Regions from separate parts of the Heyndrickxia sp. FSL K6-6286 genome, predicted to be linked through region 4. Evidence: riboswitches for the same ligand, from Rfam matches in the RefSeq annotation. Region 4 holds a riboswitch; each other region holds the start of a gene.
The links. A riboswitch is a leader RNA that binds a small molecule or an ion and turns the genes downstream of it on or off. The one in region 4 is predicted to bind S-adenosylmethionine.
Positions count from the first base shown of each region.

Region 1: it holds a riboswitch for S-adenosylmethionine, as region 4 does, so the genes downstream of both, metK (methionine adenosyltransferase) here and MHI39_RS02395 (methionine ABC transporter ATP-binding protein) in region 4, are expected to answer to the same signal.
Region 2: it holds a riboswitch for S-adenosylmethionine, as region 4 does, so the genes downstream of both, ssuE (NADPH-dependent FMN reductase) here and MHI39_RS02395 (methionine ABC transporter ATP-binding protein) in region 4, are expected to answer to the same signal.
Region 3: it holds a riboswitch for S-adenosylmethionine, as region 4 does, so the genes downstream of both, MHI39_RS22955 (transporter substrate-binding domain-containing protein) here and MHI39_RS02395 (methionine ABC transporter ATP-binding protein) in region 4, are expected to answer to the same signal.

Region 1 covers NZ_CP152029.1:1,515,220-1,522,761, forward strand. The annotation lists gene MHI39_RS07605 (prolyl oligopeptidase family serine peptidase) at 1-348, shown strand, start outside; gene MHI39_RS07610 (DUF2584 domain-containing protein) at 390-632, shown strand; gene pckA (phosphoenolpyruvate carboxykinase (ATP)) at 923-2,512, opposite strand; SAM riboswitch class I at 2,754-2,935, shown strand; gene metK (methionine adenosyltransferase) at 3,217-4,413, shown strand; gene asnB (asparagine synthase (glutamine-hydrolyzing)) at 4,742-6,634, shown strand; gene MHI39_RS07630 (C39 family peptidase) at 6,658-7,422, opposite strand.
Region 2 covers NZ_CP152029.1:2,922,624-2,930,165, forward strand. The annotation lists gene MHI39_RS14815 (IS256 family transposase) at 141-1,313, shown strand; gene MHI39_RS14820 (nucleotidyltransferase domain-containing protein) at 2,186-2,956, opposite strand; gene ssuE (NADPH-dependent FMN reductase) at 3,043-3,588, opposite strand; SAM riboswitch class I at 3,682-3,786, opposite strand; gene MHI39_RS14830 (DUF4003 family protein) at 3,948-4,937, shown strand; gene MHI39_RS14835 (hypothetical protein) at 5,074-5,307, opposite strand; gene MHI39_RS14840 (VOC family protein) at 5,852-6,244, shown strand; gene MHI39_RS14845 (hypothetical protein) at 6,269-7,171, shown strand; gene MHI39_RS14850 (acyl-CoA thioesterase/bile acid-CoA:amino acid N-acyltransferase family protein) at 7,225-7,542, opposite strand, start outside.
Region 3 covers NZ_CP152029.1:4,545,033-4,552,574, reverse strand. The annotation lists gene MHI39_RS22970 (branched-chain amino acid aminotransferase) at 1-1,063, opposite strand, end outside; gene MHI39_RS22965 (zf-TFIIB domain-containing protein) at 1,560-1,856, shown strand; gene MHI39_RS22960 (EAL domain-containing protein) at 2,057-4,186, shown strand; SAM riboswitch class I at 4,313-4,422, shown strand; gene MHI39_RS22955 (transporter substrate-binding domain-containing protein) at 4,572-5,435, shown strand; gene MHI39_RS22950 (amino acid ABC transporter permease) at 5,454-6,161, shown strand; gene MHI39_RS22945 (amino acid ABC transporter permease) at 6,174-6,908, shown strand; gene MHI39_RS22940 (amino acid ABC transporter ATP-binding protein) at 6,901-7,542, shown strand, end outside.
Region 4 covers NZ_CP152029.1:433,976-441,517, reverse strand. The annotation lists gene MHI39_RS02410 (M20 family metallopeptidase) at 1-688, opposite strand, end outside; gene MHI39_RS02405 (MetQ/NlpA family ABC transporter substrate-binding protein) at 773-1,621, opposite strand; gene MHI39_RS02400 (methionine ABC transporter permease) at 1,667-2,329, opposite strand; gene MHI39_RS02395 (methionine ABC transporter ATP-binding protein) at 2,319-3,344, opposite strand; SAM riboswitch class I at 3,429-3,547, opposite strand; gene MHI39_RS02390 (L,D-transpeptidase) at 3,694-4,032, opposite strand; gene MHI39_RS02385 (hypothetical protein) at 4,370-4,843, shown strand; gene MHI39_RS02380 (spore germination protein) at 4,879-5,115, opposite strand; gene MHI39_RS02375 (hypothetical protein) at 5,332-5,565, opposite strand; gene MHI39_RS02370 (hypothetical protein) at 5,614-5,841, opposite strand; gene MHI39_RS02365 (MFS transporter) at 5,935-7,134, opposite strand; gene MHI39_RS02360 (metalloregulator ArsR/SmtB family transcription factor) at 7,135-7,542, opposite strand, start outside.

The sequences.
Region 1 (7,542 bases), 1.1 Mb from region 4:
GGAGGGGTATCTGACATGATTCTAACTTATGAAGAAAGAAAAGATTTGCGAAAAATGCTCAAGAGGGTTATAGGTGGCACGCCGAATAAATACCCAGAACGATATCAGGATCGTACGCCACTATTTTTCATTGAAAAACTAACCCAACCCATCTTGATCATACATGGGGAAAAAGATGAAAATGTATCTATTGAACATGCAAAAAGATTGGAGGAACGATTAACCTCATTTGGAAGGAAAGTGGAAACTTGGTATTTTGCTAATTATACTCATTATTTTCCACCAGCAATGAATCGGCAAATCGTCAATGATTTATGTTCATGGATGAAAAGTAAGCATGAAGCATGATAAAATAAGAGAAAACATGTACGAAAGAGGAGAATATGATTATGGGTATGCCATTAGAACTAAATACAATGATTGTAACAAAAGGTAAGGAACAGAGATTAGAGGAGAATCTATTTATTTTAGAGAAAGATGATTATCGTCTGTATCCAATTGAAATCCCATTAGATATTCGTCGATCAAAAGAAAGCGATACAAGCGGGACAGCAGTGATTAAAAAGATGGAGTGGGAAAACGGAAAAACGAGAATTATTTATCAACTTGTTTCTTTAAATTCGATAAACTAAAAAAAGAACTAGCAGTTAAGTAATTTTTAAAAGTAGAATGTAGAATATAAAAAAGAGGTTGATCATGTCGTATCAACCTCTTTTTATATAGTTGTTTTTGCATCGTTTGTTGCTTTTGTAAAAACCTAACTACCGATCTTACTCCCAATAAAGGATTCTAGCGGATCTTATGGAGAATGTAGTTCTTTTCTCAGTGAAATGAAACATGTAGTGATCCTCCGTCGGTACTTATTAGTTATAACTTTACTTAAATAGCAACAATGTTTGAAAAAAGGGCTTTTAATAGTAAATTATTTAAAAATCGGTCCGCCATTTACCTCAATTTCTTGTGGTACATTGTGGAATTTTTTGAAATTAGCGTTGAATTTTGCAGCAAGCTCTTTTGCTTTATCTGTATATTCCTGTTGATTCGTCCATGTTTTATTTGGGATTAACACTTCATCTGGTACACCAGGAACATGTAATGGGATATGCAGTCCAAAAATTTCATCTTGTGACGTTTCAACATGAGTTAATTCACCTTCAAGTGCAGCTTGCACCATTGCACGAGTATAGCTTAATTTCATTCGGCTACCAACACCATATTCTCCGCCAGTCCAACCTGTGTTGACAAGAAAGACTTGAACCCCATGTTCATCAATCTTTTTACCAAGCATTTCTGCATACACTGTTGCAGGTAATGGAAGGAATGGTGAACCAAAGCAAGTTGAGAATGTAGCTTCAGGTGAAGTAATTCCACGCTCTGTACCTGCTAATTTTGAAGTGTAGCCACTTAGGAAATGATACATAGCTTGTTCTTTCGTAAGCTTGCTAATAGGAGGTAACACTCCAAATGCATCAGCAGTTAAAAATACTATTGTTTGTGGATGGCCAGCAATACTCGGTTCGATAATATTATCAATCGCTTGAATTGGATAAGCAGCTCGTGTATTTTCAGTTAATGTAGCATCCTCATAAAGGGGAAGTCTAGTTTTTGAATCTATAACGACATTTTCTAAGACAGAACCAAAGCGAATGGCATCAAAAATTTGTGGTTCTTTTTCTCTTGTTAATCCAATGCATTTTGCATAGCAGCCGCCTTCAATATTGAAAACTCCATTTGAAGACCATCCATGTTCGTCATCCCCGATTAGACGGCGATTTGGATCAGCGGATAGTGTAGTTTTTCCTGTACCTGATAATCCGAAAAATAACGCAACATCACCCTCTGCTCCAACATTGGCAGAACAGTGCATAGGTAGGATGTCTTTTTGAGGTAGTAGATAGTTCATAATGGAGAAAATTCCTTTTTTCATTTCTCCAGCATACTCAGTTCCACCAATTAAGATTATACGACGTTCAAATGAAACAGCGATAAATGTTTCAGAGTTAGTTCCATCGGTCGTTGGATCCGCTTTCACATTCGGTGCTGACAATATGGTAAACTCTGCTTGATGTGTTTGTAATTCATCTTCAGTTGGACGGATAAATAATTGATGTGCAAATAGATTATGCCATGCATATTCATTTACTACTTGAATCGGTAAGCGACTCTTATTATCTGCACCTGCAAAACCATTAAAAACAAATATTTCATTTTGTTCCTTAAGATAATTACTAACTTTTTTATATAGCTTATCAAATGATTCCTCCGAAATTGGTTGGTTTACAGAACCCCAATCAATAAGATCTTTTGTAGAAGCTTCTTCAACAATATATTTATCTTTAGGGGAGCGGCCAGTATATTTACCAGTTTCAGCACAAACAGCACCAGTTGATGTTAATTTTCCCTCTTTACGTTGTAACACTTTTTCCACTAATTGAGGAACAGATAGTTGGGATAACACATTTTTTCCAGTTAAAATTTCAGCTAATGTATTTGAAAATGCGACAGATTTCATTATACTAACCTTCCTTTATTCAAAAATTTAAAGATTGTTTTTTATTCGTTAATTAGTATAACACAATTGTATTAATAGTCTATACTATTTGTGCACATTTTTTTTAACAACATTATTTCGACATATTTTCTTCATACATTTCGTGATCTATTTAATAGGAAATAAGAGATGAATAAAAATTTTTGTAGGAACATGTTGACACGAACTTGCAAATTGCGTAATATTTTACCTTGAACGGATACTCTTATCCCGAGCTGGTGGAGGGACAGGCCCGATGAAACCCAGCAACCGGCATTCTATGTTAGAATTTTTTAGTTAGATCATAACCGATGTTTATCGATTGTGTAATCTAATTTTAAGATTTTCTAAACTAGAAAGCAATGGTGCTAACCTGACGCAAGGGAATACCTTGAACGATAAGAGTGAAAGGCGCGATAATGGATCTTAACCTTTCCTCTCATAAACATGCGGGGAAAGGTTTTATTTTTTCTATTCTAATCTTTGTAGCTATTAGGTAAATTTCTGCATAAATTTAACAAGAATACGAAAAGCCATCTTTTATACAATATCGTCTTTCTAAACCCATGAAAAGGATTTTGCTCCTTAACATTAAAGGATAAAATCTATGGTTTATTTCATACTATTAGGGAATGAGTACCGTGAAGCGTAAAAATAGATAGAAGTAATTTTTGGGAGGAATAAATATGACAAAAAAGCGTCGTTTATTCACATCTGAATCTGTAACAGAAGGTCATCCAGATAAAATCTGTGATCAAATTTCTGATGGGATTTTAGATGCAATTTTAGCTAAAGATCCAAATGCTCGTGTAGCATGTGAAACATCTGTAACTACAGGGCTTGTACTTGTTGCTGGTGAAATTACAACAAGTACATATGTGGATATTCCGAAAATTGTTCGTGAAACAATTAAAGGAATTGGATATACTCGTGCAAAATATGGCTTTGACGCAGAAACATGTGCAGTGCTAACTTCTATTGATGAACAATCTGCAGATATTGCAATGGGTGTAGATAAAGCATTAGAAGCTCGTGAAGGTCAGATGTCTGAAGAGGAAATTGAGGCTATTGGTGCAGGTGACCAAGGGTTAATGTTTGGATTTGCATGTAATGAAACAAAAGAATTAATGCCATTACCTATTTCCTTAGCTCATAAGCTAGCACGAAGAATTTCTGAAGTTCGTAAAGAGGATATTCTTCCATATTTGCGTCCTGATGCTAAAACCCAGGTAACAGTTGAATATGATGAAAATGACAAACCTGTTCGTATTGATACAATTGTCATATCTACTCAGCATCATCCGGAAATAAGCTTAGAACAAATTCAACGTAATGTGAAAGAATATGTGATTAATCCAGTAGTTCCAAAAGAGTTAATCGATGAAAATACCAAATATTTTATTAATCCGACTGGTCGTTTCGTAATTGGTGGACCACAAGGTGATGCTGGTTTAACAGGTCGTAAAATAATTGTTGATACTTATGGTGGCTATGCACGTCATGGTGGCGGAGCATTCTCTGGTAAAGATCCTACAAAAGTTGACCGTTCAGCAGCTTACGCGGCTAGATATGTTGCTAAGAATATTGTAGCTGCAGGTCTTGCTGATAAGTGTGAAGTTCAACTTGCTTACGCGATTGGGGTAGCTCAACCGGTGTCTATTTCAATTGATACATTTGGAACAGGGAAGGTTGAAGAGGATATCTTAATCGAAGCAGTTAGAAAGCATTTTGACCTACGTCCAGCTGGGATTATTAAAATGCTTGATTTGCGCCGTCCAATTTACAAGCAAACAGCTGCATATGGCCATTTCGGTCGTCATGATCTTGATCTTCCATGGGAGAGAACAGACAAAGCAGAAGCATTACGTGACTTTTCACTTTAAAGAATGAAATGGGGCTACATGGGTAGCCCCATTTTTTATTCTTAAGGAAAATATGCACCGTAGATATTAATCACATGATTGTTGTTTACGTCGAGCCTGATTCCAAACAACCTCACCAAAGGAAAATCAAAAGCGTTACCATAACTTGGCGGGGCTGAGCAAGATGCTTGCACGTTTGTTATTCACTTGTAGTTCTTTCCATAAAAATATATATAATGTCTACTGCAAAAAAAGTAAAATAATGATAGTATAGTGGAGTGTATTTTTAAAAGGCGGTTGGCCTTTAATAAAGTATGTTAATTAGAAATGGAGTAGGTGACATACATAAATGTGTGGATTTGTTGGTTGTATTCATGACCGAGAGATTGGTTTAAGAGATTCGGATAGACAGCTTTTTAAGAATATGAATGATATTATTACACATCGTGGACCAGATGATGAAGGTTTTTTTGAAGATGAGCATATCCAATTTGGTTTCCGCAGATTAAGTATTATTGATATAGAAAGTGGACACCAGCCATTAACCTATGAAAATGAGCGCTATTGGATTATTTTTAATGGTGAAATATATAATTATGTTGAGCTCAGAAATGAACTAATTGAGATGGGACTTACTTTTGAAACTTCTTCAGATACAGAAGTAATTATTGCTCTTTATAGTCATTATAAAGAAAAAGCGGTGGAGAAACTTAGGGGAATGTTTGCTTTTACGATTTGGGATAAACAAGAGCAAGTTTTAATTGGTGCTCGCGATCCATTCGGCATTAAACCATTTTTCTATCGTGAAGAAGAAAAACGGACATTCTTTGCATCAGAGAAGAAAAGTATTCTACTTGCAATGGACCATGAAGAGCTTAATTATGATGCAGCACAACATTATATGACCTATCAATTTGTTCCTGAACCAGAAACAATGACAAAAGGAATAAAAAAATTAGAACCAGGACATTATTTTACGAAAAAGCCTGGAGAGAAGATGAAGATTGAACGTTATTGGAAAGCCTCTTTCCAACCAGTTCAAAAATCAGAGGATGAATTTGTTAAAGAAATTAGGGATGTATTATTTGATTCAGTAAACGTCCATATGCGAAGTGATGTTCCGGTAGGATCCTTCTTATCTGGAGGTATTGATTCTTCAATTATCGCATCTATTGCCAAGCAATATCATCCGAACATTAAAACATTTTCAGTTGGTTTTGAACATAATGGGTTTAGTGAAATTGATGTGGCTAAGGAAACAGCAGAAAAATTAGGTGTTGAGAATATTAGTTATATCATCTCACCTGAAGAATATATGAAAGAACTTCCTAAAATCATCTGGCATTTAGATGATCCACTTGCTGATCCTGCATGTGTTCCATTGTATTTCGTCGCACGTGAAGCGAGAAAACATGTAACTGTTGTATTATCTGGTGAAGGTGCAGACGAGCTATTTGGTGGATATAATATTTATCGTGAACCGCAATCATTAGAAGTGTTTGACAAAATTCCTGCGATTGGAAAATCTTTGTTAAAAGCATTAGCAAAAATTTTACCTGAGGGAGTAAAAGGAAAAAGCTTTATTGAACGCGGTGTGACTCCAATGGAACAAAGATATATTGGAAATGCCAAAATGTATACTGAAGCAGAGAAAAAGGATTTATTAGCTCAGTATCGAACAGGTATAGATTATACAGATATAACTAAACCACTTTATGCAGAAACAAAAGGATATGATCCGGTTGATCGTATGCAGTACATTGATATCCATACATGGATGCGTGGAGATATTCTTTTAAAGGCAGATAAAATGACAATGGCACATTCCTTGGAATTGCGCGTTCCATTTTTAGATAAAGAAGTATTTAAAATCGCATCGAAAATACCAACTAGTTTAAAAACAGCAAATAATACAACCAAATATATTTTAAGAAAAGCGGCTGAAGGGGTTGTACCTGATCATGTTCTTAATCGAAAGAAATTAGGATTTCCCGTCCCAATTCGCCACTGGTTAAAAAATGAAATGAATGATTGGGCGAAACAAATCATTCATGAAAGTGCAACTGATCATATTATTAATAAACATTATGTTTTGAATTTATTAGAGGAGCACTGTCAAGGAAAAATGGATCATAGCCGTAAAATTTGGACGGTTCTTGTATTTATGATCTGGCATGCAGTGTATGTTGAAGAGAAATACGATTTCCAGAAACAATATAAGCTATCAGCTGCAACATTATAAAAAAACAGCCAATGATTACAGACCTAATTTTGGAATGTAATTGCTTGGCTGCCCATTTGCACCCAGGCTTTTTTAAAGTCGACAATGGGTGCTTTTTTATTTTTTGTTCCTGTTAGTGGATCGTTAAAATAAATATATTCCTTATCATACCCAGTGACTAATACAGAGTGTTCCTTACTAGTAACTCGAATGGGTCCCTCTTCGGTGTACCATGTTTTGAAGTAAGAATCCGAAAGTTGTTGATACTTTGTATTAATAATAACCCATACTGGGCGTTCATCTGATAAATATATTTTTAAGTCTTCAAATGTTGAATTCGTTAAATTGACAATTTTCCCAGGTAAATATTTTTCAGCCAGTTTAACTATAGGTTCAACATACACTCCTAATCCTGGTTGATCATATGTATAAATATTGCCAACAAACCCCTTATGTGGATTCCCAAAATACACTTTTCCATTGACTACAGATTGAGGAGTCGGATCTTTTTCAATTTCACTCGCTAAAGCCATCTTATCCTTATTAATTCCAGCTGCTAGTAGAAGCATCGATAGGCTTGTTACTTCACAGCCGCGTGCCAACTCAGGAAATTGAGAAATAACAGGTATATCAAGAAGGACCTTATCTTTTAGTTTAATAATTTTATATTGATCTGAAGCAGACAAGGTTTCTGTCAATTTTTGATTTTCCTCAAAGGCAAAGCTGTTATCTTCTTTATTTATATAACCAAATAAAAAAACAATAGATGCCAATAGAAAAATAGCAAAAATAGAGAGAATAGATTTCATTAATAATCACCTTATTCCATCATCTTTACTATTTACATCGACAATAATCTGCAATGTTTTAGTGAAGAATGTCACCATTCAACAAATTATTTAGAAAGCAGCAAATTTATATTATATCGT
Region 2 (7,542 bases), 2.5 Mb from region 4:
GGGATGGATACACATTTTGCATAAATATTGATTAAGTCCGTATAATTGTGTAAAAAGAAAATGCAAAAAAAATGAGTCATTTTATTCACTCTTGGCAACACTGTTTTCAACCACGATAAACAATGAAAAGAGGAATAAAAATGACTCAAGTACAGTTTAACCTAAATTTGGATGTTTTAAAAGAAGCCATTGTAAATTCCAACCTTGATATGGTTATAAAATCAGCGGTTGTCTTAGTACTAAACGAATTTATGGAAAAAGAAAGGGATGACTATTTAAAGGCTGCACCTTATGAACGAGCTGTTGAACGCCGTGACTATCGCAACGGTTATTATGAACGTGATCTTATGATGAGCATCGGTACCTTAACACTTAAGGTACCACGGACACGCAACGGGGAATTCTCAACTACCGTTTTTGAAAAATATGCCCGTTGTGACCAGGCATTGGTCCTCTCTATGCTGGAAATGGTCATCAATGGTGTTTCAACTAGGAATGTTACCAATATTGTCGAACAGCTTTGCGGCAAGAACATTTCCAAGTCGTTTGTATCATCACTTACACAAAAGCTTGATCCCATTGTGAACGAGTGGGCTAAGAGACCCTTAAATACAACATACTACCCTTTCGTATTCGTTGACGCTATGTATATAAAGGTGCGCGAGCACCAAAGCGTTGTTTCCAAGGCTGTTTATATTGCCACTGCCATTACTGAGAAGAATACACGTGAAATAATTGGCTTGAGTGTTGACCATGCGGAAAGTTATGAGAGTTGGGGGCAGTTCTTCCAACAGCTAAAATCACGGGGCCTTCAATCTCCCAAACTAATCATCTCTGATGCCCATCAAGGTCTCCAAAAAGCGATACAGCGTGAATTTATTGGGACAGCTTGGCAAAGATGTAATGTCCATTTTAAGCGAAATATCTTTGATAAACTTCCCAAAAAGAGCTCGGCTGAAATCAAGACAATGATCAAACGCGTATTTGAAGCAGTAACCATTGATGATATCCGTCTGTTTAAAGATGAGCTAATGAGTAGGTTCGGGACAGAGCCAAAGTTTGAAAAAGCACTCTCTATATTAGATGAGGGGTTCGAAGATACCATCCAGTATATGATCTTTCCCGAAAGTATCCGATGCCACATCCGTAGTACCAATTCCCTTGAACGGTTGAACCAAGAAGTCCGTAGAAGAGAAAGGGTCATACGTATTTTTCCAAACACCCAATCGGCTTTTCGCTTGATTGGAGCTGTTCTAATGCAATATCAGGATACGGTTTACGCTAAGAGAAAAGCACTTATGGGTGGAAGATAGAACAGATTATTTTCAGCTAAACTTCCATCATGGATGATCACATATCCGGTAAGGGATGTCAAATTGAAAACCATTTGACATCCCTTACCGGATATGAAGTTCAAAATCCATGGAAGTTTCGCAAAAAAAATAAAAGGGTTAAGGTTGAAAGTACTTGCCAGTGATTTTACACAAAAACCAGGACTTGACTTAAATATTGGAGATTATGTGTTTCAAGAATGGCGATGGATACACATTTTACACAAATATTGGAGATTATATGTCTCAGGGACGGGGATGGATACACATTTTACACAAATATTGGAGATAACGTGTCTCAAGGATGGCGATGGATACACATTTTGCATAAATATTGGAGATTATGTGTCTCAAGAATGGCGATGGAAACACATTATACACAAATATTGGAGATAACGTGTCTCAAGAATGGCGATGGAAACACATTTTGCACAAATATTGGAGATTATGTGTCTCAAGAATGGCGATGGAAACACATTTTGCACAAATATTGGAGATAACGTGTCTCAAGAATGGCGATGGAAACACATTTTGCACAAATATTGGAGATAACGTGTCTCTAGTATGGACTTGGGAACAAATAAATAAGAGTTAATTCCCAGGGTACAGAAAATGGTCTAATTATCTTTATTTTTACAGACAATATTTTCGAGAAACTTGTAATTTTTATGGAAGTATTACAGGTGGTCATCAACAACTGTTAACTTTGTGGCTGCTACAAATAAAGGAGCACTTCATTGAAGAGATAGTTTACCGAAATGAGCAATATTTTACCTCGCTACAAAAAATGTACAAAACTTATAAAACCCGGCTTTCACAAAAAAATAGGTAAAGAGGATGAATGGAGCATAGCCTCATCCCCAAACCTCATCTAATGTTTCTCTAAATAAGTGATTTAATTTGTCCGTTGGGTCAACCACCTTACTATTTAATGTGTGAGCGAAATCAGTTAAATGAGCCATTTCCTTCTTTAAATAATGGTAAAGAAGATCGTTTCTGAGTTCCTGGTCGCTTTCATCGCCATGTTGCTTTCTTTCAAGCAATTGACTAATGGATGTTTTGATTTCATCCTCTTGAATCATTTGTTCAAGCAACACAGCAAATTCTATTGGTGGGAAAGTGTTGTATGTTTCAATCCATTTACATGCTAAAATAGGGCGAAGTACATAAAAATATTTTTTAATTTTCACATATTCTTTCTCCATAAAATTGTGAAAGTTTCGTTTACCCATATTTAAATAATGGTACATGGAAGCGGTAGGAACAAAAACTTGACTGGATAGACTTTTCATTTTCTCAATTGTTGAATAAGCTTGATAATAAACTATACTAGAATTCAACCACTCAAGAAGCGAAGGATTTGATTTTCGAAAAAGCCTCAGAGCTTTTGTTAATTCCCATCCATTCATATCAAGTAAATCATTAATAGGTAATTCTATCACATCCCGTTTCTGATCGATAGATAAATACCAATCTTTTGAATGAATATAAATGAACCGAACATCATAATCACTGTCCTTAGAAGGAAACCCCCATGCACGACTACCAGATTCACAAGCATATAATATCTTCACTTGATATGTTTCTTCGATCTTCATTAATTCTTCACTAATTCTTTTTTTCAATAAAATCCCCCCTTTATTTGTCATTACTTATAAAATAAATGATTCAGATGAGTACTTTTTTACTAATAACACAGTAACGTCTTCAATTATGCAATAAACGGATTTTTAATTTGAATGGATCGAACAAAATCATTTAACTGTACATATAGTCGATTTATGATCTCCACATCAATAATTGGATTATCTTTACTCATTCGATCAATTTGGCTATCTAAAATATATATCCCATGCGTCGGCTTTCCTTTTAAACTATTGATTAGTGGTTTTAGTGCATATTCTATTGCTAAAAGATGGGCACCTGTTCCTCCTACCATTAATGGAAATACAGGTGTTCCTTTTAATGCACCCTCTGGTAATAAATCAATGAGTGACTTTAAAGCTCCTGTATAGGAAGCTTTATAAACTGGAGAACCAATTAGAACTCCATCTGCTTCCTCCATCACTTCTGTAAATTTTTTTATTTCTATACTATTATAATACCCCTTTATTAAGTTTACCGGAGAAAAATCTAAAACAGATAAAAATGTTATAGAAAAACCTTCGCTTTCAAGTATAGCTTGAATATGCCGAAGAACTACTTCAATTTTTGACTTTTCTTGAGGACTCCCACAAAGAATGACAATTTTATTCATAAGTTATCCCTTCCTTTAGAGGTTTAATGAAAAATTAGCAATAAAAAAGCCCTCCATTCAAAAGAAAAGAGGACTTTACTGTTCATGTGATCTCTCTTATCTCTCAAGACTATGCTTGCTGGAATTAGCACCTTTCTACTTGATGTAGAGGTTGCTGAAGCGTCATCGGACCAGTCCCTCGGCTTCTCTTGATAAGAATTATTTCATTGTGAATATCATATATTCAGAGGATAAATTTGTCAAGAATTATTCCAAGTATTTTTATAGGTTATAACAGATTTGATCAATCACTCATTTGAAACTTTTTTCCACCTACCTACGTAAATAAAAGTACAAATTAACAAATTGGAGGAGCTTTCATGTTTCAGGACATAGCAAAGCAAGCAGAAAAATTCGTATTTTCTTTCGATGCCTTAACAAATGCAATTAGTTGGGGTATTGATAAACGAATTCGCATGAGTATTGCTTCACAGTTTATGATATCTGGCAAGGAACTAGAACCTAAAGAATTTCTAAAGGTATCTGATTTTCTAAAAAAAGACATAAAGTGGTATTCAGGTATAAATCCAGAGATGAGATATACATTAGCATCTTTATTAATTAATCAATTTCCCGATCCGATTCAGGCATTCAGTGATTTAAAAGAATGTTATAACGCTCTAACTAAAAAAGGGTTTCACAAGGGACCATATACTTATTTAGCTGCATATACATTATTAACTCACCCAAAGGAAGGCATGGATAGAAGTGAACAAGCAGGTCTAGCGATGAAGCTATATAAGGCGATGAAAAGCAAGCATTTCTTTCTTACATCGAATGATGATTATCCTTTAGCCGTATTACTTTCCAATATAAACTATTCCATTGAACATCAAATGGAAAACATTGAATTTTTCTATCACTATTTAGGAGACCGAGTATTCCGTAAAGGAAATGATTTGCAATTTTTATCCCATATACTTACTTATGGAGAAAATAATAACCGTGAAAGATTAGCAGAAAACTGCGTAAATCTATATGAGCAATTCCGCAAGCATAACTTAAAAATTAAAGGAATTCATTTTTCCACCATTGGTGTACTGGCTTTGTTAGACGAGCCTGAAAAATACATTTATGAAATAATTTCGATTGATTCAATTCTAAATGAAAAAAAACTATTCCGTTGGTATAAAGAGATGAGCTTACTATTCTCTATTCAAATGCTCGTGAAGGATAAAATCCAAGACAAAGATCTTCTGTCCATTGGAACAGCTACTAATATTCAAGCAATTATACAAGCACAACAAGCTGCTTCGATTGCGGCAATTTCTGCTGCTAGTGTAGCCGCCTCATCTTCGACTAGCAATTAATTAATAACAAACATCCAAAATCGAGAATTGGTAACCATACTCGATTTTGGATATGCGAAACTATTGACTGAAGTGAATATTGTTTTTAAGTAGAACTAAACACAAGTAATGCAGTGGTGTATGAACAAATTCAAATTTAAGGTTCCCTAAATCCAAATAACCCCATAAAAATCGGTGATAATGCTATACCTACAAAGAAAAGAAATATGATGGTTATGCCTAAATATTTAAAAGGACCTCTTTCTTTCTTTTTCATACCTATTATTCCATATACAATACTTAAAAACATTGATACTAAACTACCACAAATGATTATTGCTATTATCATTTTTTCACTAAAAGTCGGGTTATCAAATATTCGATAACTCATGATATATTACATGATTCCCAAGATGCTAAAAATGACCGACCAAGTACTTTTATTGTCAATCACCCAATCACTTCCCTATTTTGGAGATTTATCAAATATGCTATTTAATCGTTAATAGCTTATGAATGATGTAACTATATTACATGAAAATATAAGCCTTTAGAGTATAAGAATTCTTCGGCTTTTTTAAACCTTTTACCGTGGTATTTAACAAACAGTTCATAGCGTCTCAACAACCATTTAAATGACCGATCCCTTATATGTGAATCATCTGATCTTTCGATTAAAGGTATTATTTTTGTAAAAGAATCAAAGCTTAGTAATGCCTCAAATAATTCTAAATCCTTTATTTTCTTTCCTGTAATTTACTGATATCCACCCAACATCGGTTCTTTAAAATCAATACCAAACCAAGAGTAGCCACTATAAAAGCACTTCAATTTTAATAGAAAATAAACTAATATAAAATTATAAGTTTTTACATTTTTTCAAAAGTATAGATATTACTTAGTGTACCATATTGAAAAAGCTAGGAGATATTATCATGAACAAAGGGTTATTGATGTCGCATTGTGTATTTCCGACTCCAGATATTTTAAGAACTGCAAAGTTTTACGAACAAAAGCTTGGCTTTCAAGCTGTTCATTATTTGGATACGGTGGAGCCTCACATATGTTTATATCGTGATGCCACCGAGATCATTTTAACTAAGTCAAATGGGCAAGCGGTAGTGCCGAATCGAAAACTGTACGGTTATGGGTACGATGCTTATTTTATTACAGAAAACCAAACACAGCTTCAACAAGAATTTAATGATTTAAATGTAAAAATCATTCGACCACTAATAGATACTGATTACAATAATAAAGAATTTGTTATAGAAGATATTGATGGAAGATGGCTTGCCTTTGGAATTAAAACTCAAAAAAGTTTATGATATGCAAAGTTTTGGAGATTAAAAATGGACTTAACCATAAAGCAAAATGAAGAAGTTGATGAAGTACAATTAAGAGAATTGATCTCTTTATGTCATGAAGAAAATTCTCTACTTAATTTGTTAAAAAGTACAAGGCTAATTTTTACCGTTTCTGCGCATGTAAATAATCAATTGGTCGGGATTTTAATTGTTTGGACCAGTTCATTCCATCCTTTTTGTATGTATTTTAGAATTTTATTACACCCATTTTATCGTGGATGGAATATTGAGCACAAATTACTTTCCGAGCTTAAAACACTAAATATAGGTACATATCCTTTTCAAACCTCGATATGGGAAACAGCTATACATTTAAAGACATTATTTGAAACAAATGATTTTCACGAAATTAGAAGAACCTATATGCCAAATATCAATGTTCAGGAGATTAAGAAATTAGCCCCTTTTCATGTTAAGAAAGACAAGCTTAATATAACAACATTGCACGAATTAATAAAAAATCGCGAATTAATGGATAAATTATTACACTTAGTAAGATACATTTATGAACAAACCCATATATGTAATCCAGTCGCAAAAATGGACCTCAATGAATGGGAAAACATACTTTTAAATGATGATGTTATTCTAGATGGAAGTTATATTTGTCTTAGTTGGGACTCTAAGGATATACTAGCTTATTCTTTTTTACATGAATCTAACAAAGATACTAGCTTGGAGCTAGGATGGTGCGGTTGTAAAAATAAGCAGGATAAGAAATTACTTCAAACGCTTGTTTTAAAACAAGTAGTCTTTGCTGTTGAACAAGGTTTTCAATTTATTGAGGGAGAGTTTGATACGACCGATGAATACGCCATGGAGATATTAAATTCTTTTCCTTTTGAACCTTCTCCGACTTGGATTACTTATCAATCAACAGTGCAATAACTTGAAAAGAGAGGAAACACATTCGTCATATCCTCCCATTTTTTAGTTAGTTTCTAAACTTTCATGAAAAAATTCAATCGTTCTTTTCCAGAGACTAATAGAATATTTCCATTTATTTTTTCAACTGGAATCACTGCTTTTTCAACAACCTCAGGATCGGAACAAAGGGCATTGTACCATTTTTCTAAGGGATCACCCACACCTTTCTGCCTCATTTCGATACATTCAAGTGCTACATTTATAGGATTCTTTGGTGAAGCATATGGGATTGGAATTCCTTTATACGTCCATGCCGGGGGAAGTTTCTCATCCTCGCTCCATGGCACAATACCACTGAATGAGATAGCAGAACCATTTAATGATACAACTGC
Region 3 (7,542 bases), 1.2 Mb from region 4:
CAACTGTCCATTCGAATGGATCCGGTTCATTACCATTTTGAATACTAGTGATTGTATGATAAAGCTTTTTTGACAATGATCCAGTCTGCCCATTGTTAATCACCATTTTTTCACCTTCCCAATTCAATTCCCCAACAGGAGAAATAACTGCAGCTGTACCTGTTCCGAAGATTTCCTCAACTAACCCTTTTTTGTAGCTTTCATAAATTTCATCAATAGATATCCTGCGCTCAGTAACAGGAACACCCCAGTGATTTAAAAGATGAATGACTGAGTTTCTTGTAACGCCTTCTAGGATACTGCCATTTAAGGCTGGTGTGACTACTTCTCCATTGATTTTAAAGAAGATGTTCATACTTCCTACTTCTTCAATGTACTTTTTCTCAATTCCATCCAACCAAAGAACCTGTGAATAGCCTAGTTTTTCTGATACTTCCTGTGCTTTCAGACTCCCTGCATAATTTCCTGCAGTTTTCGCCTTTCCTGTACCACCAGCAACAGCACGAACATATTCACGCTCTACAAATATCTTTACTGGATGAATTCCTTCCTTATAGTAAGATCCGACAGGGGAAAGGATAATCATTAATCGATAGGTTTTTGATGCGGCTACTCCTAAATATGGTTCTGTTGAGATGATAAAAGGACGGATATATAGGGAAGTTCCCTCAGCTGATGGAATCCAATCTTGATCCATGCTAATTAATTGTTTTAAGCAATCTAAAATAAATTCTTCTTCAATTTGTGGTATACATAAGCGATCATTCGACATATTCAATCTTTCCATGTTTTTTTCAGGTCTAAATAAAAGCACCCTGTTATCTTGTGTTTTATATGCTTTAAGCCCTTCGAATACGGTTTGTCCATAGTGGAAAATCATAGCAGCAGGATCTAAGGAGATAGGCTGATAAGGTACAATTCGGGGATCATGCCATCCTGTTCCTTCTGTATAATCCATTATGAACATATGGTCTGTAAAGTGTTTTCCGAATTCAAGTTGATTAGGATCAGGCATTTGTTTTTTTTCTTGATTTTCGATGATAGTAATTGAATAATCTCTCATTTTGGTCCCTCTTTATCTATAAAATTTATTTTTAAGTTTTATTATTCCACCAATTTTCTAATAAATCAATTTTATTTAGTAAATAAAAATACTCCCCCTCAAAAAAGAGGAGGGGAGAAGAAGGTAAGAATAACAAAAAGAATAAGCAGCATTCATTCGAAAAATAATCTTGTCACTAATTTCAAAATGATTTTGAAGGACACAACCACTTTTTTCAGATATAACATCTTCTTAGACGATAGAGAATTATTGCACCTGAAACTTTTACAATGGTTGCTTCAAATTTACCTGAGGTGTCTTTCGAAACACCTCAGGCGCTTACAATTAATAAACTACCTAATAAGACCTTAGTCAAATTTCACTATATGATCTATATGAACTGTTAAGTTTTGTTAACAAAATTGTGAATAATAGGAATATATATAACGGAAAATGAAATATTCATTATGTTACAATTGACATATAACATAAATCATATCGAGTGGAGGGAATATCATTGAAATGTCCTGTTTGTGATAATGTAAGTATGAAAGAAGTAGAAAAGGAAAATGTATTAATTGATATTTGTCCTAATTGTAAAGGTGTTTGGTTAGATCGAGGAGAATTAGAAAAAATTACACAGGGCTTAAAAGATGATCAGCAATATTATCAGTCCTATCCATCAGAAGAAAGATCCTTCCAGGAAAAACACTATTCCAAAGAATATGATAAAAAATATAACAAACATTCCTATCCACCGAAACATAAAAAGAAAAAATCGATGATGGATATTCTTGGTGATTTATTTGACTAATTAGAGGTGTCTCTCCTTATATGGGGAGGCACTTTTTATTAGTCCAATTCATTATCGAATGTATAAATATGCTGGTTAATAGGTATTAATTTCCTAACCATTGACTACGATTATAAAAAGTGAAATAATAACATGAAAATATTCCTTTTTTCGACAAATTCAGACAGTTTTATTTATCCAAGGTAGTGGAGGGGAATATCATGGGTTCCGATGGTAAAGAGGCATATAAAGGGATAATGGATTCAGTAGAGATAAAAAAGTATGAACAAGATGATCATTTATATAATTTTAATCAAGCTTATCAGTCGATTTTAGATCATCACCCCGATCTTATATTTACATTAGATCTAACAGGGAATGTTCTATCATTTAATAATAAGGTCCCCTCAATGTTTGGATATGATAGTAGTGAAATATATGGTTCGTTTAAAAAGTATGTAGCACCAGAATCATTAGATCATTCCATTTATTACTTTCAACAAGCATGTAATGGTAGACCTGAAAATTACGACATTGCCTTACTACATAAAAATGGGTCTGCCATTGAAGTAAATATTAATTTAATTCCTATTATTAAACACAAAAAGATCGTTGCTATATTTGGTATTGCTAAAGATATAACGAAAAGTAAGGGAATTGAAAAGAAGCTCAAAGAAAATGAAGAGCAGTTTAAAAAAATTTGCAATAATCTAGAAGTATGTATTTGGTCACAAGATCTCAAGACTAAAAAAATATTATTTGTTTCTGAAGGGCTTCATAATATTACAGGTTATTCTTCTGAGGAGATGATGACCAATTCCTTTCTATGGAAGGATATTATTTATGAGCAAGATCATTCCATTTATTTTGAGAAGCAAAGTGAGTTAAAGAAAGGGAAATCCATTCATCATCAGTACAGAATCATTCATAAGAATGGTTCGATTCGTTGGCTGCAGGATCAAACGATTCCTTTTATTAACGAAAAGGGAGACATTACAAGACTGGATGGAATTATTTCGGACATAACAGAACAAAAAAGCAATGAGGAGCAAATTGCTTATTTTGCCTATCATGATTATTTGACGGATTTACCGAATAGAAGAATGTTTGATGAAGTATTGCATTCATTGATTGAGGATTCACAGGAAAAAAATCAATCATTTGCCGTTATTTTTCTGGATATGGATCGATTCAAATACATTAATGACTCTTTAAACCATGATATTGGCCATGAACTATTGATACAGATCGGACACCGATTAGTTGAAATGATACCTGATAAAGAATTGGTTGCTAGAATCGGTGGGGATGAATTTGCCATTTTGTTAAGAAATGACAAGTATATTTATGATTTAAATCAAGTAGGGGAACAAATTATTCAAGGAATAAAAGAGCCGTTTACAATAAATGATTATGAGTTGTATGTTTCTGCAAGTGTAGGGATTTGTCAATATCCTTTAGATGGTAAGGATGCATGGACTTTACTAAAAAATACAGATAGTGCTCTCTATCGAGCAAAGGATCTTGGGAAGGATAATTATGTTTTATATTCTCAATCAATAATGAAGTGTCCAAATAAATCTACATTCTTTGAAAAGGATGTAAGAAGAGCATTAACTAACAATGAGTTTAGGGTTGATTTTCAACCTAGAATTGATGTTAAAACAAATAAAATGGTTAGTGCTGAGGCATTAATACGTTGGGAGCATCCAGAACGAGGACTTGTCCATCCAGGAGAATTTATTCCTTTTGCTGAAGAATCAGGCTTAATTGTAGAAATTGGAGACTGGGTTATTCGATATGTATGTGAACAAATAAGACATTGGCAAGTTCAATCCATGCCGGTCGTCCCTGTTTCAATTAATATTTCACCGAAAAGTTTCTTGAAAAGAAACTGGAGTATAGGTGTAATGCAAATTTTGCAAGATACTGGGATTAGTCCAAACTTGCTTGAATTTGAAATCACTGAAAGAATTATTATGCAAAATGAAAAGATAGTCTATGATTCGATAAAAGATTTTAAAGAAAGAGGGATTACATTCTCTTTAGATGATTTTGGTACAGGATATGCTTCTATTACCTATTTGAAACAATTTCAATTTGAATATGTTAAGATTGATCGTTCGTTAATACAAAATATTCATTTGGACTCTCAAGATGCTGCCCTAACAAAGGCAATTATTGAATTAGCACATGGGCTAAGGATGAAGGTTGTTGCAGAAGGAATTGAAACAGTTGAACAATTTAATATTATTCAATCGTTTCAATGTGATGAAGTACAAGGGTATTTATATAGTAAGCCTTTAAAGACTGAGCAGTTTGAATCATTTATGAGTAAGGGGATCCATTAAAATCGATGATTAGGGATGAAAGGAGTTTATACTCCTTTTTTTTATACTTGACAATAGTCAGAATACTGGATATATTAAATTTTAAGCAATTCCAAGTTTTCTTATAGGAATATATAATTTAGTTTTTTCTTATCTAGAGCGGTGGAGGGACTGGCCCTATGATACCCGGCAACCTTAATCTCCTTGATTAAACGGTGCTAATTCCAGCAGAGCAAATAGGTTCTGAAAGATAAGAGGAGATTGTTCAAGTATTTTGAGCCTTTCTTCTTTTCGGTAGAAGAAAGGTTTTTCGATTTTTAGGGGTGATGAAAAAGTGGGTAGTTGAAGATGATATCCTTTTTGTTGGCTACGGTACAGAAAAATGTAAAGAGAGGGGATTTTTTTCATGGAGGACAAAAGGAAGGTAGTTAGCATTATTAGTTGCTTGACATTCGTTATGTTATTGGCAGGCTGTACAACATCAGCAAATCATTCATCAACCGATGAAAATGGTAGCAAGATTCGAAAGGTAAAAGTAGCTTTTGATCAATCCTCCAAGCCCATTTCATACATAGATGAGAATGGGAATCCAACTGGGTATGATGTAGAGGTCATGAAATTAGTCGATGAACTCTTACCTGAATATGAATTTGAGTATGTAGGTACAACGAGTGATGATTTACTATTAGGGGTAGAACAAGGGAAATTTCAGGTTGGAGTAAAAAATGCATTCTGGACTGAAGAAAGGACAAAGAAGTTTATTTATCCTAAAGAATTTCTTGGACTGAGTAGTACAGGACTTGTATTAAAGAAAGAAAATAAGGAGATTAAAAGTTTAGAAGACTTTGCTTCTGCGGGATACACCCTCGCACCGATTGCCGCAAATAATGCTCAGTATACAGTTATTGATGAATATAATCAGTCACACCCAGATAATAAAATTAAGCTCAAGGCAGGAGAAACCTTTTCGGTTGATGTTGTCCAATGGGTGAATGAAGGACGTGTAGATGGTGGAGTAATGATTGAGGGTCCTTTTAAAAAACAGGTAGAGGAGAAAAATGGTCCTTATCATCATTTAGTTAATGATGTTGTCTATAATGAATTCGCCGTAATAAAAACCTGGCCACTATTTAATAAAAAAGAGCAGGAATTTGCGGATGCATATGATCAAGCGATCAAACAACTGCAAGAGAAAAAAGAAACGAATGAGTTAAGTAAGAAATTTTACGGAAGAGATTTATTTGAAGTATTAGATCAAGCGAAAAAGTAGGAAAAATGGAGGGGGATAATGGAAAAATACTTTGATGCATCTTATATATTCAAATCCATCCCAATGCTGCTTCCTTTTCTAAAAGTAACATTTATTGTTACTGGCTTATCGGTAACGTTTGGAACCATTCTAGGGTTTATTTTGGCGATGGGGAAAATAGGAAAAGGTAGGATTGCTAGAAAAATTGCTAATGGATACACCACTGCCTTAAGATGTACGCCATCGATTGTTTTGTTATTTCTAGTCTATTATGGGGTTCCAGCACTATTAGAAAAATTTTCAGTTCAGACTGGTAATGTTGACAAAATTGTTTTTGTAGTAATTACTTTTTCTCTTCAGTTTGGTGCATTTATGTCTGAAGTAATAAGGAGTGCGTATGAATCTGTGGATAAAGGGCAATTCGAGGCTGCTGTTAGTGTGGGATTAAGTCCTTTTCAGGCATATAGAAGAATTGTCTTTCCACAGGCATTTGTAGTAGCTATTCCAAACTTTGGAAACAGTCTATTGGAGTTAATTAAAGAAGGCTCTTTAGCATATACGATCGGCCTAATAGATGTAATGGGGAAAGCCAATCTCATTATTGCAAGCAATTATAATGCACATGCTTTAGAGATCTATTTGGCATTATCGATCATCTATTGGATTATTTCTATTGTGATCGAACAAGTATTTTTAAAATTTGAAAAGGGATTTAGTAAAGGAAAACAATCATTGAAATCAACATAAGGAGGAACGCGAGTGCAAGGTAGCTTTAATCTAGAGTTTTTAGTCGATACGTTTTTTGTTGCTTTATCAGGCGTACCTACTGCCTTAATTATAACGATTGTCGCATTAATAGTCGCCTCACCATTTGGTTTTTTATTGGCATTAACAAGAATTAATCGCATCCCAATTTTAAGTCAACTTTCGAGAATATATGTTTCATTTGTTCGTGGAACACCTGTAATCGTTCAGATATTTATTATCTATAACAGCGTACCTTTAGTCATATCATCGTTATTCTCTAGGCTCCATATAGATAAAAATGTTTATGAGGTGAATCAGATATGGTATGCATTTATTGTTTTTTCTCTAAATACGATTGCAATCTTAATTGAAATATTTCGTTCCTCATTAATAACAGTAAGTAAAGGACAATTAGAAGCTGCCCAATCTGTGGGATTAACGAATGTTCAAGCCTATCGAAGAATTATTATTCCACAAGCATTGGTGGTGGCATTGCCAAATATTTGCACCGCTACGGTAAATCTGATAAAAGCAACTTCCTTAGGCTATGCTATGTCCTTACCTGAAATTACTTTAAAGGCAAAGGTAGCGGCAAATGTAGGATATAACTATGTTGAGGCCTATATTGATATTTTTCTTGTGTATTTGATTATTTGTAGCATAACGGAATATGGGTTCAAGCTATTTGAAAGAAGACTTAGCTCCTATAAAACAACTACAGCAAAAGGGGGGCAACATTATGCTTGAAATTAAGAATGTGCATAAGACATTTGGGAAAAGTGAAGTATTAAAAGGGGTAAATTTAAGCATAAGTAAAGGAGATGTTGTTGTTATTCTTGGTCCTAGCGGATCTGGTAAAACGACATTGTTAAGATGCATTAATTTTCTTGAAAGGGCCGATCAAGGTCAGGCTGTTTTTGGGAATATGAATGTAAATCTTAAAGCAGCTACTAAAAAACAAATTCATGAGGTCAGGCAAAAGGTTGCGTTTGTTTTTCAAAATTATAATCTTTTTAATAATAAAACAGCATTAGAGAATGTAACAGAAGGTTTAATTATTGGAAGGAAAATAATAAAAGAAAAAGCAATTGAAATTGCAAAGAAATCTTTGGATAAGGTTGGATTATCGGATAAATATAATGCTTATCCAAATGAATTGTCAGGTGGGCAACAACAAAGAGTAGGTATTGCAAGAGCGATCGCGTTGAATCCAGAGATTATCTTATTTGATGAACCTACTTCAGCTCTTGATCCTGAGCTGGTTGGTGAGGTTTTAAACATCATGAAGAAGATTGCCAATGAAGGAACGACAATGTTGGTAGTTACACATGAAATGTCATTTGCACAGGATGTAGCTAATCGTGTTGTATTTATGGATGAA
Region 4 (7,542 bases):
CATGTGTAATGATACCATGAATTCTCACATCTGTAGGTAATTGCTGGCGTAATGCATTGATTCCATTGAATAATTGGATAACAGCATCCAACGCATTAATTCCCTTTTCAGGCGAACCAGATGCATGGGCTGCCTTTCCATAAAAATGAAAATCTAGCGGATCTACAGCAAGAAAAGGTGTCGTGATACCTGTTTTTCCAGAAGGATGAATGATTAAAGCAATGTCAACTCCTTCTAATAATCCATGTTTAACGAAGCTTCCTTTTGCACTGCCATTTGGCCCTCCTTCTTCCGCTGGTGTCCCAAATACTACTACTTCTCCACCTGTTTCATCAATTACTTCAGCTAAGGCAATCCCCGCTGCTACACTTGTCGTACCAATGATATTATGACCACAAGCATGACCTAAGCCTGGCAAAGCATCATATTCGGCAAGAAATGCAATTCGAGGTCCTTTTTTAGCTGAAGATTTTCGTGCAACAAATCCTGTTTCATGCCCTGCAACATTACGAGTTACCTCGAAACCAGCTTTTTCAAGAATAGCTGTTAATGTCTTTGCTGCAAAGAACTCTTGATTTCCTATTTCAGGATTTTCGTGAATTTTATGGCTTGCCTCAATGTATAGCTCCTTTGAATCCTCAATGCTTTTTACAATACTTTCTCTTAAACTTTCTGTTTGTATTGTCATTATTTTTCCCCTTCCTATTTCTTGTTTTTCATATATGTTTAATCAGAATTAAAGGTAGTGAATGCTAAAAAAATCGACTAGTCCTTATTTAATAATCCCATCAAGATCTTTAATTGGCATATCAACCACGATTGATCCACCTTTTGTATCTTTTTTGATTGCTTCCTCTACTTCCTTACTATGATAAATTTCAAGAATTTTTTTATAGATTTTGTTATCCTTTTCCTTTGTTCGTGCAGCAATAATATTAATATATGGCTTTACCGAATCACTATTTGGATCCTCGAGATAAATAGATTCCTTTGTAATATTAAGACCAGCTTGGCCGGCCACCCCATTATTAATGACTGATGCAGCAACATCTTTTAGAACACGAGGTGTTTGTTGCGCCACAACTGGTGTAATCTTAAGCTTCTTTGGATTTTCTACAATCCCACTTGGGTCACCAAATAGACCAAAATCATCCTTTAATTTAATTAGACCTGCTGATTGTAATAATAATAGAGCACGTGCTTGATTTGACGGGTCGTTAGGAATCGCAATTTCTCCTCCAGTCGGGATGTCATCAGGATTCTTATATTTATCAGAAAACATTCCCATAGGTGCGATTTGTGTAGTTCCAATTGGTGTAATATCTAGGTTATGTTCTTCTTTAAATTGGTTTAGAAAAGCTATATGCTGAAAGGCATTCAGATCGATATCTCCATCGGCTAGTGCTTGATTTGGAATCGTATAATCAGAGAATTCCTTCAATTTAACTGTTATACCCTCTTTTTTTGCCTTTTCCTTAATAATATCCCACATTTGTCCGTCCGATCCTGTCACTCCAATCGTCACGACTTTACTATCTTTTCCACTAGTTTCTTTGCCACATGCAGCAAGAAGGGAAAGAGTGATTACTGCAATAATGCTTAGTAAAAATGATTTTTTCATTTATATTTCCTCTTTTCTTATGATGTTTTTATCATTGCTTTATTTTTATCTACGAAGGAAAATTCTCGCTAAGTAGTTGCCAACAAATTGAGCAATTTGTACAAGAATAATTAATAACACAACTGTCACAATCATCACTTGCGTATCAAAGCGTTGATAACCATAGGTCATCGCCAAATCTCCAAGGCCACCGCCGCCTACTGTACCTGCCATGGCTGAAAAATCAATTAATCCAACGGTGATAAAGGTAATTCCTAAAATTAGTGGACCCAAGGCTTCACGAATTAATACCCCGAAGATAATTTGTAGCTTACCTGCCCCCATGGCCTTCGCTGCTTCTATAATTCCCGGATCGATGGATACAAGATTGTTTTCGACCACACGTGCAATTCCGAAGGATGCTGCTATTGTCATCGGAAAGATAGCTGCAGCTGTTCCAATGGTTGACCCCATCACCATCCTAGTAATTGGGCTAATGGCAACGAGAAAAATAATAAATGGAATCGGTCGAATAATATTTATTAAAATATTTAAGATAGTAGATACCGTTTTATTTTCTAAAATATTGCCTTTTCGAGTGACGAAAAGGAGTAAACCAATAATCGTTCCAATGATTGTTGAAAAGATTAATGTAAAAATAACCATAGTCACTGTTTGACCCGATGCCTGCACTACTCTGGGCCAAAATGTACTCCAATCAACTTGCATGAGTTGTAACCTCCTTTATTTGTACAAATCTTTCTAAATGCTTCACTGCCTTATCAACTTCATGATCTGTCCCTTGTAATTCAACGATAAGCTGGCCAAAAAGCACTTCCTGTAACTCGCTAATATTGCCGTAAATGATATTAACATCTACTTGATAGGACTTCGCAATATCAGAAAGCAACGGTTTACTTGTCTCTTCCCCAGTAAAAACTAATCTGTATAAGCGACTTAATGGGTTAGATCGTAATTTTTCAAATAGTTTAGAAGAGATTTTGTCATTTAAAACAGAACTAATAAAATTCTTAGTTGTTTGTGTTTTTGGATTCGTGAAAATATCAAAAACCGATCCTTCCTCTATGACCCTTCCGTTTTCCATCACTGCTACTCTGTCACATATATTGCGAATGACTTGCATTTCATGGGTGATTAATAGAATGGTCACATTGTACTCTTCATTTACCTTTTTTAACAGATTCAAAATATCACTAGTAGTTTCTGGATCTAATGCAGAGGTAGCCTCATCACAGATAAGAATATCTGGGGATGTAGCAAGTGCTCTTGCAATACCTACCCGCTGTTTCTGACCACCAGACAATTGTTCAGGATAATACTTCGCCTTATCTGCTAATCCTACAAATTGTAATAGTTCTGTTACTCTACGATTAATCTCCTGTTTTGGCACTTTCGCAAGTTTTAATGGATAAGCAACATTTCCAAACACCGTTCGGGAGTTAAATAGATTAAAGGTCTGAAAGATCATTCCAATTCTTTGCCTCATCATCCTGAGTTCCTTCTCTGTAAGCGATAAATTTTCCTGATCATTGACAATCACTTTTCCAGTTGTTGGTCGTTCTAATAGATTTACCAGCCTAAGTAGGGTACTTTTCCCGGCTCCACTGAAGCCGATGACCCCAAATATTTCCCCTTTTTCAATCGACAAGGAGACATCCTGCACAGCTGCAACTTCTCTGCCTTTTGACTGGAAAACCTTACTTACACCTTCAAACTTAATCATGTTGTATTCTCCTCTCAAGAACAAAAAAACCCTTCTTCTTATCCGCACACAGATAAGAAGAAGGGTTTATATTAACCGCTCTACTTCTTATCTTTCAAGCTGATAAAACAATCAGCTTGCAGGAATTAGCACGGTATTTGCAAAATAGCAAACCCGTTGCCGAGGCTTCGCAGGGCCAGTCCCTCCACCTCTCTGGATAAGTAATAGTCATTTTATTTAATTTTTGTTCAATTAATTATGTTCAATAATATTCCGAAATATAATATAAGTCAATATCTTTTTTTATTTTTCTTAAATAATTTTTTTGAATGAAGTCTGTGGACTCGACCTAGTGGATACTTTTTAACCACTAATTTCGGCTTATCCTCACCTTAGTGCCTATCGGAACAATTTTCGAAAGGGAAAGAACATCCTTATTGTACATTCGAATACACCCATGTGAAACCAGCTTCCCAATTGAGGCAGGATTATTAGTCCCGTGTATTCCATAGTGCGGCTTCGATAATCCCATCCACATGATACCGAATGGACCTCCTGGATTTGGCTGTTTATTGATGATTGTATATACCCCTTTAGGTGTAGGGGTCAGCATCTTCCCCCCCCCGATTGGATAGGTTTTGACAACTCTTCCGGCATTCAACAATGTCAAACGGCGTTTTGCTGTTGATACATGAATTTCATATGCCACTTTCCCCACCTCCATTCATACATTATGCATACTCATGGATAATGAACCAATAGACATAAAAAAATTTAGTATGTATCAAATAGATGCAATCATTTTCAATGCCTCAAGACTCGTTTCCTTTGAACCAAAAGCTGTTCAGATAGTTTGTTGCTTTGCAAAGCCCTATTGCCGGCTTTTCTCCTAATAAAAGGTTCAGTGTTATTATGAAGTTTGTAGTTCTTATCTCGGTGTCATGAAAGGTTCTCTTATTCTTAACCTATTCTATTAGAGACAAATAACATCATGGAGGAGAATTTTTGGTAAAATATATTTAACAATCATAAGGAGCTTGATAATCATGAGCAAAAGTGATTTAGAAAAATTAACATTCGAATTAAATAAAATAAAAGAACTAAATAGTAAATTATTGGAGAATAATATTCAACCGATATTGAAAGAAAAAGTTCAGGATTTTTTAGATGCCTTTGAAGATTATTTTAGAGAAAGAGGGCTTGTTGTAAACGCAGGTCACTTGACTGTTCGCGCAGCTTTCGATTCCTTAGAGTTTACTGCTTTTTCAAAGGGCGACCCGACTATATTTATATTAAAGGATAGAGAAACGATTGCCTCCATATCTGTTAAATACAAAACACCAACACGGTCCGCATCATATCAGTTTGACACTGAAGAAGAACAGTTAAAATGGGAAATAAAAAAGGAAAACACATTATTTAGTTATCTGGAGAATCCTGAATTCTACTATACCGGTAGCGAATTCGGAAGACCATATTATGATCCTTTGGTTGTACTTGAGAGTATATTTCATGTGTAAAAGCACTCATTATCGTGCTTTTACACATCCATATACTAAATAAAACTGTTTTTGGCAGTTGCACTATCACTAATATCCGGATCAACAACAGAGGATAAGGGGAGATTCATTAAAGAAAAATCCCCATTCTGTTCTCCGAATGCCTGGTTCCGCTTATATGAAGTAAACTGGTCAATGGCTTGAACGGGGCCAGCATTAATTACAGATGAATTATCCACTGAATTAATCTTAAAGCCTAGCATATTTACAACTGTTGGTGTGAAAAAGAACATTGATAACCACTCTCAAAGCTTCTGTCATTTATATTGGCTCTTTCCTTAAACAATTTTGCAGTTTAGTAATGTTTTAGTAAATAACTATCATCTGAAGACCGCTGCGCTTTTCATTTCAAAAGAGCTACAAACTCCATTAAAATTGCTGAATCCTTTATGGGTGTAAAAGCCGGCAGTTAGGCTTTTACAAAGGCAACAAACTATAAGGCAACAGCCTTATATAAGACTATTTTTGACCGATGGTGAATCGAGAATATCTGAATCAGCTACCGCTGAAACTGGTAGTAGCATTTGAACAAAATCACCATTTTGTTCACCAATTCCTTGATTTCTCTTATATGAAACAAAAACATCTAAATATTGATTCGTTCCCATATTTAACACTGCAGAATGATCAAGGGAATTTACTTTTAAGGTTTGAAAGTTAATTGTAACTGGAGCAAATATCATCGAATCTCCCCCTTTTAGGAAGGAATAATCTAGCAAACACCATGTTTTTTATAACGAATGTTTGCTACTAAACATATCCTCAATATCATCGTCAATAGTCATACTAACTGGAGTAATATGAATGATAGAATCAGCTACATTTTGACCAAATGCTTGATTTTTCTTTGCATATACTCTCTTGCCAATCATCACTGTTGAACCGAAAGAAATTGAACTTCCATGATCCGAAGAGTTAATTTTTATATGATCTAAGTTAATGTTTGTTATTTCAAACATGAGTAATTTTCATCTATCCTCCTTCCACATCCCACTATAAAATTTATATTCCCCACAATGAAAAGAAGAACAGCTATTTGCCAATACCATAAATCACTGGATTACATGTTCGCGTTTTGAAGAATACATAACTAGATAACATAAACCCAATCCAGAGACGAAACAAATAATTCCTCCAATCGATAAAAATAAAAAGGGTAGACTAATTTTTGTAGCAACGAAAGTCCCATAAACAATCCCTAAAGGAACAACTGCTTTTGTTAAAAGAAAACGGACGGACATCACCTGACCTAAAATTGTTTCAGGGACAAGCCGCTGATATAGCGTGGTACTAAAAACATTCCAAAATGGCATGACGATTCCGGCAATTGTCTCAATCAATAAGGCGACGATGATTGCTTTTGTTAAACCTAAACCTATATAGGTACAACCACCAATAAATAAGGAGGAACTCATGACTACATATAAATATTTTTTTGGTTGCTTCAACTTCCCTACAATAAACGTCCCAATGATATAACCAAATGGAAATGCAGCAGCAAACAGACTATATTCAAAGGAGGAACCATCTAATACTTCAGATACATAGGGAAGATACATTGCTTGTGTGGCAAAAACTCCAAAACTAGTAACCGATACTAATAACCCTAATAAAAGGAGGATCTTATACTGTTGATAGATCTGGATTCCTGCCTTGAATTGTTGCATCCATGTTTGTTTGCGAGAAACTCGACTTTTTGGTTCATGAATGAAATATAAACTACTTAGAGAAAAGCTATATAAAATTATAATAAGGAGTAGACTTTTCACACTTCCTATATTCCCCATTATGAATCCAGCAATAGGTAAGGAAAGGAATCTCATCAGCTGAACGAGTCCAGATATTCTTGCATTGATTTTCACTAGATGATCACTATTGACTAACTTTGGAATTAAGGCACTTGCTGCTGAATCATAAACAACAATCGAACTGATAAATGAACAAATATATAAAATCCCTACTGAGTTTTGGTTAAGCACCCAAAAAATAAAAACGAATAAGTAAGTACATACTCTTAACCATTCTGATAGTTTCATCATCGTTATTCGTTTCCAGCGATCAATAAATGGACCAGCAAATAACTGTACAATTAACTGGCCGATTATACTTACAAGCCACAGCCCTCCCATCGCCATTTTTGAACCTGTTACATCATAAACAAGCCAAGAAATACAAAATGTTCCAAATGTACTAGCAAATGTTGAGATTATTTGACTAAGAAATAATAGTGTAATAGAATAATCTCTTTTCATTCACTTATTGTCCTCTTCTTGTAAAAATTCTAATAGCTTAGGTTTTAGCGTACTTAATGTATGATGCACCAAAGAATAAGTTGAATCTTTCATCTTAATTATTTGTGCAGACCGCAAAATCACTAAATGATGATGAACAGTCGTTTTTCCAATTCCTAAACTATCAGTTAATTCCTTTAAAGATCGATCCTTCTCATGGAGGAGTTTGATTATTTTTAATCTCTTTTCATCACCAAGAGCCTTATAAAATTGGGCTAATAATGCAACATCCGGCTCATCAGAAAGACTTGTTTGGCTCACCGGGTAATAAAAGACTTTCGTACCTTCTAAATTTGCATGAATTGTCCAGGGGCTGTAAATATAGTGTGGAATAAGCAGTACCTTACTTATATTTGTTTCCGGTTTATA